4 regions of the Streptomyces sp. NPDC059092 genome follow, and region 1 is predicted to be linked to each of the others. Evidence: riboswitches for the same ligand, from Rfam matches in the RefSeq annotation. Region 1 holds a riboswitch; each other region holds the start of a gene.
What was found. Region 1 has a riboswitch for cyclic di-AMP ahead of ACFXPL_RS13030 (peptidoglycan DD-metalloendopeptidase family protein). Riboswitches for the same ligand answer to the same signal wherever they lie in the genome.

Region 1 (3,443 bases):
GTCCTCGACGGCCGGCTCCGGCTGAGCCTGGGCGACGCCCTGCATCTGCTCGGCCCCGGGGACAGCGCGCACTTCGACTCGCTCACCCCGCACCGCATCGCGGCGGCCGGCCCCGAGGGGACCGAGCTGCTGTTCGTCCACACCCTGCTCCAGAGCCCGACCGCGGACCTGTGCCTCGGTGGCCCGGTCCATCCCGCCTGACCTGCTGAGAGAGGCCTTCGCCATGTCGGAGACAGAGCACCCGGTGCCTCGTGAGGGAGCGCCGGAACATGTGATGAACGAGGAGAAGACGTTCCCGCGAGGGCTGGTGATCCGGCTCTTCGCCTATCTGGTGGCCGGCCATATCTTCGCGGCCTTCCTCTATCTCCTCTTCCACCTCGGAGCCCAGGGGCAGTGACGGCCCGGTACGCGACGGAACGCGGCGGCGTCAGCCCTCGTCCAGGAGGCGGGCGCGCAGCCGTTCGCGGGTCTCGGGCGTGAGGCCGAGGCCGTCGGACAGATAGCGGTCGGTGGAGCCCCAGGTCTCCCCGATGGCTTCGAAGGCGGCGGCGAGGTATCCGGCGCGGGCGTCGAAGAGCGGGCTGAGCAGCGCCATCGCCTCGCCCGAGGCCGCGCCGGGCGTGCGGTCGGCGCGGCGGAAGGCGTAGCGGCGGTGGGGGTCGTTCGACTTGAGGTAGTCCGCCTCGATCGCCTCCGGCTCGACGCCGACCGCGAGCAGCGCCACGGCGACCGAGATGCCGGCCCGGTCCTTGCCCGCCGCGCAGTGCAGCAGGGCCGGGAGGCTGTCCGCGGCGAGCGCGTGCAGCAGGCGGCTGTGCTCCGCGGTGCGCTGCGTGACGATCGCGCCGTACGAGCCGGTCATCCGGGCCGCCGCTCTGCCGTCCCCGAGGAGCGAGCGGAGCTGGTCGAGGTCGCCGTGCCGGACCATCCGCCAGAACTCGGCGCCGTCGGCCGGGTCGGAGAGCGGGATGTTCACGTGGCGTACGCCCGTCAGCTCCACGTCCGCGCCGTCGAGCTTCAGATCGGCGGAGTTGCGGAAGTCGAAGATCGTGTGCAGACCCAGGCCGGCGAGGAAGACGGTGTCGTCGGCGGTGGCGTGGGCGAGATGTCCGCTGCGGTAGAGCGCGCCGTACCGTACCCGCCGTCCGTCCACGGTCGGCAGGCCGCCGACATCACGGAAGTTGCGTACTCCGGACAGCTCGGGCTCGGTGGACGGGACCTGCGGTGACTGCTGCGTCACGCCTGCTCCTCCAGGTCTGCCGTCGGCGCTGTTCGCCGGCGGAGTCGGTTGCTGACCCTACGACATCTGTTCGGAGGCTGATCGGTTCCGCGCGGTGGTGCGGGAGCGTCCGCGTACGGACAGGACGCGAGGGGAGGAAACGCCCAAACAGGCATCTATCCGGATTGACTGATTCCATATAACCTGCCCCGATCGAGGGGGAGATGGGTGTCGCCGGGTGAGCAGGATCATATCCGTGACGTTCCGTGGCGGCGGGGCGAAAGGGAAAGGCCACCTCGAAAGGGATTTGGAGGGAGGCCTCCACGCAGGGTGACCGGCGATCTTCCGCCGGAGAGGAGTGTGCGCCGCCGACGGAAAAGGGTGGCTTGTTCCGGCCGTCCCACTCGCCTACGTTCACCCTCAATCCGAGCGGAACGCCGAATCCTGCCGCCGCCTCGGGGACACCATCCACCCATTCACGCGTGGCAGGAGCGGGGGACCCAGGTAGTACGCCGTTCCGGTGCTCCGGCATCAGGGACGGCTCGGGGTGAAGTCGCGCACCATGCGCGGCCGGGCATCTCCAGCCCGAACCCGACAGCTCACCTCGCAGGCGCCGGAGAGGAATTCGCCATGCCCGCGAAGGGTAAGCACCGCCGTCCGAGGACCAACCCGTTCTCGCGCGGATTCATCGCCGCCGGAACCGGTGGCGCCGCCATCGCGCTGCCGCTCATCGGCGCCACCGGCGCGCACGCCGCGCAGCAGGCCGCGCCCGCCGCCGCCCCGCAGGCCGCGCCCGCCGCCGCCCCGCAGGCCGCGCCCGCCACCGCGCACACCGCCCAGAAGCTGCCCGCCGCGGCGCCGCAGGGGGCCGCCGCGACGCAGGTGACGCGGTCGGCGGACACGAGTGTGCACACGTACGCGGTGGTCGCGGGTGACTACCTCTCCAAGATCGCTGACGAGCAGAACGTGCGGGGCGGCTGGCAGCGGCTGTACGAGGACAACCGCCAGGCCGTCGGCGCCGACCCCGGGCTGATCCACCCCGGCCTGAAGCTCACCATCGGCGGCAAGCCCGCGACCGCCCGCTCGGAGGCGCCCACCGCCTCGAAGTCGTCGAAGACCTCGAAGCCGTCGAGGGCCTCCGAGCCGTCGAAGCCGTCGTCGAAGGCCGCCTCGTCCGGCAAGTCCTCCACGGCGGCCAAGAGCGCGGCGCCCGCCGCCAACTCCGCCGCGCGGAGCAGCGCTTCCGGCTTCACCCTGCCGGTCGACGGCGTCGGTGTCGGTACGGCGTACCGCGCCGCGGGCGGAAGCTGGTCCAGCGGCTACCACACCGGTGTGGACTTCGTGGCCTCCACCGGCACCACCGTGAAGGCGGTCGGCGCGGGCACCGTCGTGACCGCCGGCGACGGTGGCTCGTACGGCAACCAGATCGTCATCCGGCACGACAACGGGATGTACTCCCAGTACGCCCACCTCTCGTCCCTCTCCGTCTCGGCCGGCCAGAGCGTCACCCCGGGCCAGCAGATCGGGCTCTCCGGGGCGACCGGGAATGTGACGGGACCGCACCTGCACTTCGAGATCCGCACGGGACCGGACTACGGCTCGGACGTCGACCCGCTGGCCTTCCTCCGGCAGAACGGCGTCTCCATCTGATCCGTCCGGTTCCACCGTGACACCCGCTTTTCTCCGCGCGGCCCGGCACCGAATGTGCCGGGCCGCACGGCTTTTCGCTATTCCCACTTGAATGAAAATTGACCGATGGCATTTCTCACCCCGCGTCAACCCTTGCCTACGGTCGCGTAGGTCACATCGCCGGGTGGAAAATACTCTGCTGTGGCAGACGATTCGAGAGCAAGAAGAGACAAGGTATTCGGGTCGTACGCGGCGATCGGTGACAGCTTCACGGAGGGCGTGGGAGATCCAGGACCCGACGGTCTGTTCGTCGGCTGGGCGGACCGGCTCGCGGTCCTGCTCGCCGACCAGTTCCCGGTCTCCGGTGCGACGGCCGACCCCGTACACGGCGACTTCCGCTACGCCAACCTCGCCGTACGCGGCCGGCTCCTCGACCAGATCGTCGCGGAGCAGATCCCCCGGGCCAAGGAACTCGCCCCGGACCTGGTGACCTTCTGCGCGGGCGGCAACGACATCATCCGCCCCGGCACCGACCCCGACGATGTCGCCGAGCGCTTCGAGCGGGCCGTCGCCGACCTCACCGACGCCGTCGGCA
Region 2 (3,443 bases), on a different contig from region 1:
ACCACCGCCGGGACCCCGCCCAGAACCTGGCCCAGGTGGGCGACGCGGCGCCGTACGGACCGCACGGCCCGCACGGGCGGCGCCTCGCCGGGCGCAGGCTCGTCCGGTTCCTGCCCGCGTTGGTGATCATCGGCGGGGTGGTCCTGGATCTGGCGACCCCGGCGCGGGTGACCGGGGCGCCGCTCTTCGCGGCCGCACCGCTGATCGCGGCGCCCTTCTACCCGTTGCTGGGCACCCTGCTGACGGGTCTGGCCTCACTCGTCGCCGAGGCGGCGCTGCGCATCCACACGGACACGCTCTTCTCGGTGGTGTCGTACAGCGAACTGCTGACCGTGCTGCTCGTCTCCGTCCTCGCGCTCTACATCAACGGGGTCGTCAGACGCAGCGGCGAACGGCTGGCCTCCGCACGCATCATCGCCGAGACCGCCCAGCGCGCCGTGCTGCCCAGACCGGCGGAGCGGATCGGCGGGCTGCGGATCGCGGCGCGGTACGAGGCGGCGCAGGAGGGCGCGTTCATCGGCGGCGACCTGTTCGCGGTGCAGGACACGCCGTACGGGGTAAGGCTGGTGGTCGGCGACGTACGGGGGAAGGGGCTGGAGGCGGTCGAGGCGGTCGCCGTGATCATCGGGTCGTTCCGGGAGGCGGCGGAGCAGGAGAGCTCGCTGGAGGGCGTCGCGCAGCGGCTGGAGCGCTCGCTCCTGCGCGAGGGGACGCGGCGGGACGGGCTCGATGTCTTCGAGGGGTTCACCACGGCCGTACTGGCGGAGATCCCGCACGGCGAGGACGTCGTACGGCTCGTCAACCGGGGCCATCCCGAGCCGCTGCTGATGTGCCACGACGGAGCCGTGACGATGCTGGCGGCGCAGGACCCCGCGCTGCCCCTCGGCATGAGTGAGCTGGGCGCGTGGCCGGACCGGGCGGAGCAGTCCGTGTACCCGGACGGCGCGACGCTGCTCTTCTACACGGACGGGCTCACCGAGGCGCGCGACACCCAGGGGGTCTTCTACGTTCCGCGCGAGCGGCTCGACGGGCGGATCTTCCAGGGGCCCGACGAGATGCTCCAGGCGCTGATCGACGACGTACGGCGGCACACGGGCGGCGGCAGTCAGGACGACATGGCGCTGCTGGCGGTCAGCCGGCCCGGGGAGGGGGAGCCGGAGCGGCGCAGGACGATGCCGATCGTCACCTGACGGGCTCCACGGCCTCACCGGTTCGCGGCTTCACGACTTCGAGGCTCCGGCTCCGCGGCTCCGCGGCTTCACGATCGCCGGTCACGAACGGTAATCGGTGCGTCTCCCTCCGCATAACATATGACATACCGTCAGGTATGTGTAGTGGATCGATATGCCGGGGGCATCGGTCAACTCGCCCCGATGTGCGTCCTTGTGTCCCGGTACATCCGATGCGAAGTCGTTAACGATCACTGGGAACAGCTTGGAATAACGCCCTGGTCTCTATTAACGTTCGATAACGCAGCGCGGTCGTCCCAGCCGTCGTCAGAGATGGCACCGTGCGTGTGCGCCGAATTCCGCGAGGGAACCGGGGAACCACCAATTGGGGTGAATCGGGAGCTACTTGCCGCCTTGTGCGGCGGGGGGCACCCGTAGGAGACCTTCCTGCTCCGAACCCGTCAGCTAACCCGGTAGGCGAGAAGGAAGGAAAGGAGCACGCCTCAGTGGCGTCCAACCAGCCTGCCCCCACGGCAACGGCGACCTACGCACCCCACTCCTTCGGCAGCGGCGGTGAGAACGAGGCGCCCGGGACCTGGGGGGAGTGGAACCCCACCGAGGAGTCCGTCCGCCCCGTACGCGGCAAGCACCGCGTCGCCAAGCAGCGCAACGGGCTCGCGCGCAGCTCCACCGTCCTCGGCGTCGGCGTCATCGCCGCCGTCGGCGCGGGCGGCATCGCCACCGCCCAGGACAAGCCCGCGGTCTCCATATCCCTGCCCGATGCCATCGCGGACAATCTTCCCGACGCCAAGTCCCTGCCGGGGATGAGCTATCTCAGCTCGGACGACTCCGACTCCGACGTGCTGGCCGGTGAGCCGCTGACCACCGCCGGGCTGACGGCCTCGGACGCGGAACAGGGCGCCACCGACGCCGGCGAGGCGCTGCGCGCCCGCATCCTCCAGCAGGCCGAGCGGCAGCAGACCGAGGCCGACGCGACGCAGCGGGCCGCGGTGCAGGACGCGGCGGCCGAGAAGGCCGCGGCCCAGGCCAAGGCGCGTCAGACGGACGCGCAGGAGAAGATCGAGGCGGCCGAGAAGAAGGCCAAGGCGGAGGCCGAGGCCAAGGCCGAGAAGGAGCGTCTCGCCAAGCTGGCGGCCAGCTACTCGCTCCCCACCTCCTCGTACACCCTCACCTCCTCCTTCGGCCAGTCCGGCTCCCTCTGGTCCTCCGGCTACCACACCGGCCTGGACTTCGCGGCGCCGACGGGCACCCCGATCAAGGCCGTGCACAGCGGCACCGTCAAGTCGGCCGGCTGGTCGGGCTCGTACGGCTACCGCACGGTCCTGGAGCTGGATGACGGTACGGAGATCTGGTACGCGCACCAGTCCTCCCTCTCCGTCAGCGCCGGTCAGAAGGTCTCCACCGGCGAGGTCATCGGCCGCGTCGGCGCGACCGGCAACGTGACCGGGCCGCACCTCCACCTGGAGGTCCACACGTCGGGCGGCACGGGCATCGACCCGATGGCCTGGCTGAACGGCAAGGGCATCAACCCCTGACGCACGTCACCGCCCCCGCCAGGCTTCGCGATTCCGCCCGACCCGTGCCCCCTGTCCAGGCCCCCGTCACCCCGGGAGGTCAGTACTGGCGGTACGGGTTGTAGCCGTCGTAGTCGATGTACGGCGGCGGCACCCGCACCCGGCCGGTGGCCCGCGCCGCGTACGTCAGCGCGGGCCCGGCTATCTCCTTGCGCTCCCACAGGTGGTGCAGCAGCTCCTGCTCGCGCTCCACGAAGTCCGGGCCGACCGGGTCGCGTCCGGCCCGGTGGCGCAGGAACGCCAGGGACGTCGCGAAGGCCTCGTACTCCCCGACCGCCCGCGCCGCGGCGGGTCCGTGGCTGCGGCTCGCGAACCCCCGCGCCATGGTGCGGGCCCGCATCGAGGAGAGCGCGAGGGGCGCGGCCGGGGCCAGCCAGCCCGCGGCGGCGTAGGCGGGCAGCTCGGCCGCGAGCGTCCGCAGCTCGCGCTGGCGGCTCCAGATCGCCAGCCAGGTCAGCAGCCCGAAGACCGGCATCATGAACGCCCCGTACACGGCGTAGAAGCCGAAGGGCCCGAACAGCGACGCCGAGCCGTTCCACAGCGCGTGCATGCCCATCGCGAGGGCCAGCCCGAGCAGCGGGAGGACCACGCGGCGGATCCTCTGGCGCCGGGCCGCCACCGCCGCCAGGCCGAAGCCGATGCCCGTCGCCGCCGTGAAGAGCGGGTGGGCGAACGGCGA
Region 3 (3,443 bases), on a different contig from region 1:
GTGACGGGCGGGGGCGAGAGCACCGACCCGTCCGGAAGCCCGTCGACCGATCCGTCGGAAAGCGCCTCGCGGTCCGGTGACGACGCGGCCGGCACCGGCAAGGGCGCGGGCGCTGAGGACAACGGGAAGGAGTCCTCGGACTCCACCAGCCCGAGCCCCGGGGCGACCGGTTCCGCGGCGGGCGAGGACGACGCCGACGGCAAGGGCGGCGCGTCCAAGGGCAAGCACCGCGGCCAGGCGGCCGACGAGAGCGCCACGCCGGGCGGCACGACGGAGGAGCGCGGGGCGGACAGTCGCGCGTCCCGCGGGTCCGGAGGGGCGCGTGACGGGGGCAGGCTCACGGAGGGCGTGGAGCGCGAGGTGGAGAGGGTCGTCACCACGGTCGGCGGCCACCTCACCCTGGCGACCGGCGGGCAGAAGGTCGTCGGCGGCTGGGTCTGAGCCACCCGCGCGAGGCCAGGGGCCGGCGGTTCCGATGACCGGAGCCGCCGGTTCCGGCGTTGGCGGCCTGCGGCTCCGGCGACCGGGGAGAGCGGTCCCGGGTCCGGAGCGGGCTGCTCCGGCGCCCCGGGCCCCCGGTTCCGGCGCCCCCGGTCCCCGGCCGCCGGCTCCCGGTCCCCGGCCCCCCGGTCCCTGGCCTCCCGGCTCCGGCGCCCACGGTGCCGACGACGGCCGCGGGCGGCTTCGGCACCGGTGTGTGTTCCCCGGCGACCGGAGCGTCTGATTCCAGGGCAGGAACGCCTGGTTCCGGGGCTGGAGCCGCCGCTTTCGGGGTCGGAGCGGCCGGTTTCGGCGCCCCGGGCGGACGGCTCCGGCGGCCACGGTTCCGACGGGTCCGGCAACCCGCGTCGGCCGCCCCGCGACCGGAGCGGGCGGCTCCGGGGCGGGCGCGGGCGAGTGCCGTTGAACGGGGCCCCGTTGACGTCTCTTCGGCTGCGTCCGTCCTGGCCAGCGCCTCCGATCTCCGGGCGGAACACGGTCAGTTAGCGACCGTATGTCCACTTCTGTGCAAGTGAGACAAGGGTCTCTTCGCCGCAACTCGGGCTCTTCTCCCCGGGGGTTGGGTCAATCCGGTTCTCACCTGCGGAAACGTATTGTCCGCCGGGGGAGGTAAGGGCGTTTTTTCCGGGATGTGCTCCTTTGAACAACGGGCAGGGCTGTGATTACGGTCTGAACCGCTCGCACCGCGGGCCTCGTCGACCGTCACGCCGAATCCTGCCGTCGGTCGGGGGGAGTAATCGTCGCTTCAAGCGCCGAAGGCAGGAGCGGGGGACCCAAAGGTTTGTGCCGGGCCCGGCCGTCGAGAGACGGCTGGAGGCCGGCTTGGGGTGAAGCCGCGTGTGCAAGCACGCGGCCGGGCAACTCATTGGCCCGAACCCGACAGCTCACCTCGTAGGCGTCGGTGAGGAGATGTGTTCCATGCAGCTGCGTTCCAGCAAGGCCAAGCACCGTCGCCCGTCCAAGGCCGTTCGCTACGTGACGCTCGCCGGGATCACCGGTGCCGCCGTCGCGGCCCCCCTGCTCGGTGCCACCGCCGCCTCCGCCGCCACCACCTCCGAGTGGGACCAGGTCGCCCAGTGCGAGTCCGGCGGCAACTGGTCGATCAACACGGGTAACGGCTTCTACGGCGGCCTGCAGTTCACCCCCTCCACCTGGGCCGCGTACGGCGGCACCTCCTACGCCCAGCGCGCCGACCAGGCATCCAAGTCGCAGCAGATAGCCGTCGCCGAGAAGGTCCTCGCGGGCCAGGGCAAGGGCGCCTGGCCGAACTGCGGCGTGAACCTCTCCGGCGCCTCGAACGGCGGCGGCTCGACCGGCTCCGGTTCCGGTTCCGACTCCGGTTCCTCCAGCTCCAGCAACTCGGGCAGCTCCAGCAACTCCGGCGGCTCCAGCAACTCCGGTACGCAGAAGTCCGCCCCGAGCCAGCAGGCGCAGCCGCAGCAGTCGAGCCGTGACGAGGCGCAGCCGGCCTCGCGCGGCCAGAGCCGTCCCACCACGATCAAGAAGGGTGACGGCGAGTACAAGGTCAAGTCCGGCGACACCCTCTCCAAGATCGCCACCGCCCAGAAGGTCAAGGGTGGCTGGGAGAAGGTCTTCGACCTGAACAAGGACATCGTCCCCGACGCGGACGTCATCTACCCGGGTCAGCAGCTCCACCTGAGCTGACCCGTTCTCCCCGGCCCGGCGCGTCACCCCCGTACGCGCCGGGTCGGGCCCCGTATCCGCCGCTCGCCGTCACCGGTCCCGCTACCGGCCGGTAGCGGCGGTCCGTACGAACGGTCCGTACGAACGGTCCGTACGAACGGTCCGTACGGGCGGTCCGTACGGGCGGGAGCGTCTTAGGGGGCGGGCACCGGCTGGCCGATGACCCGGAGCCGGTTAGGCTCATGGCGCAAGGCCAAGAGACCCTGCACCCACGCGTCACATCCCAGAAGGAGATGCTCGTGCCGTCCATCGACGTCGTCGTAGCCCGGGAAATCCTCGACTCCCGTGGCAACCCCACGGTCGAGGTCGAGGTCGGCCTCGACGACGGCAGCACGGGTCGTGCTGCCGTCCCCTCCGGTGCCTCCACCGGTGCGTTCGAGGCCGTCGAACTCCGCGACGGAGACGCCAACCGCTACCTGGGCAAGGGTGTCGAGAAGGCCGTCCTCGCCGTCATCGAGCAGATCGGCCCGGAGCTGGTCGGGTACGACGCCACCGAGCAGCGTCTGATCGATCAGGCGATGATCGACCTGGACGCCACCGAGAACAAGGGCTCGCTGGGCGCCAACGCCATCCTCGGTGTCTCCCTCGCCGTCGCGCACGCCGCCTCCGAGGCGTCCGACCTCCCGCTCTTCCGCTACCTGGGCGGCCCGAACGCGCACCTGCTGCCCGTTCCGATGATGAACATCCTGAACGGCGGCTCGCACGCCGATTCGAATGTCGACATCCAGGAATTCATGATCGCCCCGATCGGCGCGGAGTCCTTCTCCGAGGCGCTGCGCTGGGGTGCCGAGGTCTACCACACGCTCAAGAAGGTCCTGAAGCAGAAGGGCCTCTCGACCGGTCTGGGCGACGAGGGCGGCTTCGCGCCCAACCTGGAGTCCAACCGCGCCGCGCTCGACCTCATCCTCGAAGCGGTCAAGGAGGCCGGTTACGTTCCCGGCCGCGACATCGCGCTCGCGCTCGACGTCGCCGCGTCCGAGTTCTACAAGGACGGCTCCTACGAGTTCGAGGGCAAGTCGCGCTCGGCCGCCGAGATGACCGAGTACTACGAGGAGCTGGTCGACGCCTACCCGCTCGTCTCCATCGAGGACCCGCTCTACGAGGACGACTGGGCCGGCTGGAAGGTCATCACCGACAAGCTGGGCTCCAAGGTCCAGATCGTCGGCGACGACCTCTTCGTCACCAACCCGGAGCGCCTCGCCCGCGGCATCGAGGAGGGCTCGGCCAACGCCCTGCTC
Region 4 (3,443 bases), on a different contig from region 1:
CGCGTGGTCACGAAGCCCTCCGACTCCAGCGTGCGCAGGGCTTCGCGCACCGGGACGCGGGAGACGCCGTAGCGCCGCGCGAGCTGCTCCTCGGTGAGCCGGCCGCCCCGCTCGAACAGCCCGGAGACGATGTCGTCGCGAATAGCCGTGCATACCGATTGCGCGGGAATGCGCATGTCCGAACCTCCGCCTTAATCCGCGCGAAACGCAGCCGATCGACGCCTGTTCCGTGACTCTATTGCAATCAACGCGAATTTCCGATGGGTGCCCGGAATCCATGGATATCTTTTGGCCAGCCCGGGGCGCCGACGCGCGGAGAAGGCGAAGGCCCCGGCGGGGAGCCGGGGCCTTCGGCGGAAAACGGTGCGCGGGAGGGCGGGGAGCGGTCAGACCGCCACGCCGTGCGTGCGGAGGTACGCGACCGGGTCCATGTCGGAGCCGTAGTCGGCGCTCGTCCTGGCCTCGAAGTGGAGGTGCGGCCCCGTGACGTTGCCGGTGGCGCCCGAGAGGCCGATCTGCTGGCCCGGGGTGACGCTCTGGCCGACCGAGACGCCGATCGAGGAGAGGTGGCCGTACTGGGTGTACGTGCCGTCCGTCATCCTCAGGACGATGTTGTTGCCGTACGAGCCGCCCCAGCCGGCCTCGACGACGGTGCCCGCGCCGGCGGCCACGACCGAGGTGCCGGACGCGGCGCGGAAGTCGACGCCCGAGTGGCTGCCGGAGGACCAGAGGGAGCCGCCGGAGTGGTAGCCGGTGGTGACGTACGAGCCGGCGACGGGGAGCTGGAAGGTGCCCAGCCGCTTGCGCTCCTCGGCGCGCGCGGCACGCTCCCGCTCCTCACGCAGCTCCTTCGCGCGGGCCTCCGCCTTGCGCTCAGCCTCGGCCTTCGCGGCGGCGCGCGCCGCGGCCTCGGCCTTCAGCCGTTCGGCCTTCTCGGCCGCGTGGCGCTGGGCCTCGGCCTGGTCGTCGACCGCGCCGGCGACGGCGTCGCCGATGGCGATGACCTGGGTGAGCCCGGCGTGCGTGGCGGCCTCGGTACCGCTGTCGGCGGCGAGCGCCGGGGAGGCGAGGGAGCCGATGACGCCGGTCGCGGTCAGCGTCGCGAACCCGGCGGCGCTCGCGCCCTTGCAGGTGATGCGGTTCGGGGCGCGGTGCTTCCCGGTGGCACGGGTGAACGCCATGAAGTGGCTGGTCCTTTCCTTCCCTCTCGCCTACCGGGTTAGCTGACGGGTTCGGAGCAGGAAGGTCTCCTACGGACCCCTCCGCGCGGTGTGCTCGCGAAGGCCGTCCGATTCACCCCAGGGACGTGGGTCCCCGGCTCCCCAGGCTCGCGCCTGACGGGGACTCGGCGATGGCTGTCCGGTGCCACTGATGCGGCGCAACGGCGAACAGCCGGACCGACGCTAAGCGGCTCGTCTTTCAATAACCAAACAGACAAGGTTTTTTGTAGCGCACACCACAGGGCAGACAGGCATCCTTTCCACCAAAGGGGACATAAAGCAGAACCCCGGCGACCGCGGTCGCCGGGGTTCCCTCGTCGGACGAATCAGCCTGTGACAACCGTCACTTCACCGATTCCGAGAGCTTCGACGGGCTCCTTGATCTGCGCCGCGTCCCCGACCAGGACGGTGACGAGCCGGTCCTCCGGGAAGGCGTTGACGGCCGCGGCCGTCGCCTCGACGGTGCCCGTCTCGGCCAGCCGCGCGTAGAGCCGCGCCTGGAAGTCGTCCGGGAGGTGCTGCTCGACCTGGTCGGCCAGCGTGGCCGCGACGGAGGCGGCCGTCTCGTACTTCAACGGCGCGACCCCGACCAGGTTCTGCACGGCCACATCGCGCTCGGCGTCCGTGAGCCCTTCGGCCGCGAGGGTGCGCAGCACCGTCCAGAGGTCGTCGAGCGCCGGTCCCGTGGACGCGGTGTCCACGGAGCCGCTGATGGCGAGCATCGCGGCGCCCGTCGCCCCGTCCGGGGAGGACGGCGCGGTGGAGCGCAGCACCTGACCGAAGGCGCGCACGCCGTAGGTGTAGCCCTTCTCCTCGCGCAGGACGCGGTCGAGCCGGGAGGTGAGCGTGCCGCCCAGGCAGTACGCGCCCAGTACCTGCGCGGGCCAGACCCGGTCGTGCCGGTCGGCGCCGATACGGCCGATCAGAAGCTGCGTCTGGACGGCGCCGGGGCGGTCCACGATGACCACCCGGCCGGTGTCGTCGGCCGTGATCGGCGGTACGGGCCGGGGCGCGGCCGTGTCGCCCGTCCAGGCGCCGAGGGTGTCCGCGAGGATCGCGTCCAGGTCGACGCCGGTGAGGTCGCCGACGATGACCGCGGTGGCCGTCGCGGGGCGTACGTGCGCCTCGTAGAAGGCGCGGACGCCCGCGGCGTCGATGCGCTCCACGGTCTCCTCGGTGCCCTGGCGCGGTCGTGACATGCGCAGGGAGGCCGGGAACAGCTCCCTGGAGAGCTGCTTGGCGGCACGGCGGCCCGGGTTGGCGGTCTCGTGCGGGATCTCGTCGAGCCGGTTCCGTACGAGCCGTTCGACCTCGCTGTCCGCGAAGGCGGGGGCGCGCAGCGCCTCGGCGAGCAGGCCGAGCGCCTTGAGCAGCCGGGAGACGGGGACCTCCAGGGAGACCCGCAGGCCCGGGTGGTCCGCGTGCGCGTCGAGGGTGGCGCCGCAGCGCTCCAGCTCGGCGGCGAACTCCTCGGCGCTGTGCTTGTCGGTGCCCTCCGAGAGCGCCCGCGCCATGATCGTGGCGATGCCGTCGAGCCCTTCGGGTTCGGCGTCCAGCGGGGCGTCGAGATTGATCTCGACGGCCACCACCTGCTGGCCCGGGCGGTCGCAGCGCAGCACCGTCAGGCCGTTGCCGAGCGTGGAGCGCTCGGGGGCGGGGAAGGCCCAGGGCCTGGCCTCGCCGGCGGTCGGCCGCGGGTGGAACTCCATGGTCACGGCAGCGTCGGTCACTGGTCCGCCCCCTCGTGCTCGTCGTTCTCGGCGGTGTCGTCGGCGTCCGCGGTGTCGTCGGCGCCGACCGGTTCGTACACCAGCACCGCCCTGTTGTCGGGGCGCAGCCGCGCCGCGGCGACTTCCCTGACCTCGTCCGCGGTGATGTCCAGGACGCGGTCGACGGCGCTCAGCGCGAGCTGCGGGTCGCCGAACAGGACGGCGAACCGGCAGAGTTCGTCGGCGCGGCCGGCGACCGTGCCGAGCCGGTCCAGCCATTCGCGTTCGAGCTGGGCCTGGGCCCGCTCCATCTCCTCGGCGGTGGGGCCCTCGGCGGCGAACCTGGCCAGCTCCTCGTCGACGGCGCTCTCGATCTCGGGGACCTCGACCCCGCCGGACGTCTTCACGTCCAGCCAGCCGAGCGACGGGGCGCCCGCCAGCCGCAGCAGCCCGAAGCCGGCGGCGACCGCGGTGCGGTCGCGCCGTACCAGCCGGTTGTGGAGGCGGGAGGACT

Region 2: another riboswitch for cyclic di-AMP. It lies ahead of ACFXPL_RS31110 (M23 family metallopeptidase); the one in region 1 lies ahead of ACFXPL_RS13030 (peptidoglycan DD-metalloendopeptidase family protein).
Region 3: another riboswitch for cyclic di-AMP. It lies ahead of ACFXPL_RS32330 (transglycosylase family protein); the one in region 1 lies ahead of ACFXPL_RS13030 (peptidoglycan DD-metalloendopeptidase family protein).
Region 4: another riboswitch for cyclic di-AMP. It lies ahead of ACFXPL_RS35405 (M23 family metallopeptidase); the one in region 1 lies ahead of ACFXPL_RS13030 (peptidoglycan DD-metalloendopeptidase family protein).

What each region holds. Positions count from the first base shown of each region.
Region 1 is NZ_JBHZEJ010000017.1:19,466-22,908, reverse strand. It holds gene ACFXPL_RS13045 (helix-turn-helix domain-containing protein) at 1-201, shown strand, start outside; gene ACFXPL_RS13040 (DUF6126 family protein) at 224-397, shown strand; gene ACFXPL_RS13035 (tyrosine-protein phosphatase) at 428-1,240, opposite strand; cyclic di-AMP (ydaO/yuaA leader) riboswitch at 1,679-1,845, shown strand; gene ACFXPL_RS13030 (peptidoglycan DD-metalloendopeptidase family protein) at 1,850-2,869, shown strand; gene ACFXPL_RS13025 (SGNH/GDSL hydrolase family protein) at 3,050-3,443, shown strand, end outside.
Region 2 is NZ_JBHZEJ010000074.1:17,876-21,318, forward strand. It holds gene ACFXPL_RS31105 (PP2C family protein-serine/threonine phosphatase) at 27-1,190, shown strand; cyclic di-AMP (ydaO/yuaA leader) riboswitch at 1,510-1,664, shown strand; gene ACFXPL_RS31110 (M23 family metallopeptidase) at 1,676-2,725, shown strand; gene ACFXPL_RS31115 (PrsW family intramembrane metalloprotease) at 2,805-3,443, opposite strand, start outside.
Region 3 is NZ_JBHZEJ010000081.1:7,990-11,432, reverse strand. It holds gene ACFXPL_RS32335 (transglycosylase family protein) at 1-441, shown strand, start outside; cyclic di-AMP (ydaO/yuaA leader) riboswitch at 1,242-1,414, shown strand; gene ACFXPL_RS32330 (transglycosylase family protein) at 1,420-2,166, shown strand; gene eno (phosphopyruvate hydratase) at 2,439-3,443, shown strand, end outside.
Region 4 is NZ_JBHZEJ010000106.1:15,198-18,640, reverse strand. It holds gene ACFXPL_RS35410 (GntR family transcriptional regulator) at 1-176, opposite strand, end outside; gene ACFXPL_RS35405 (M23 family metallopeptidase) at 387-1,181, opposite strand; cyclic di-AMP (ydaO/yuaA leader) riboswitch at 1,194-1,361, opposite strand; gene ACFXPL_RS35400 (M16 family metallopeptidase) at 1,547-2,950, opposite strand; gene ACFXPL_RS35395 (M16 family metallopeptidase) at 2,947-3,443, opposite strand, start outside.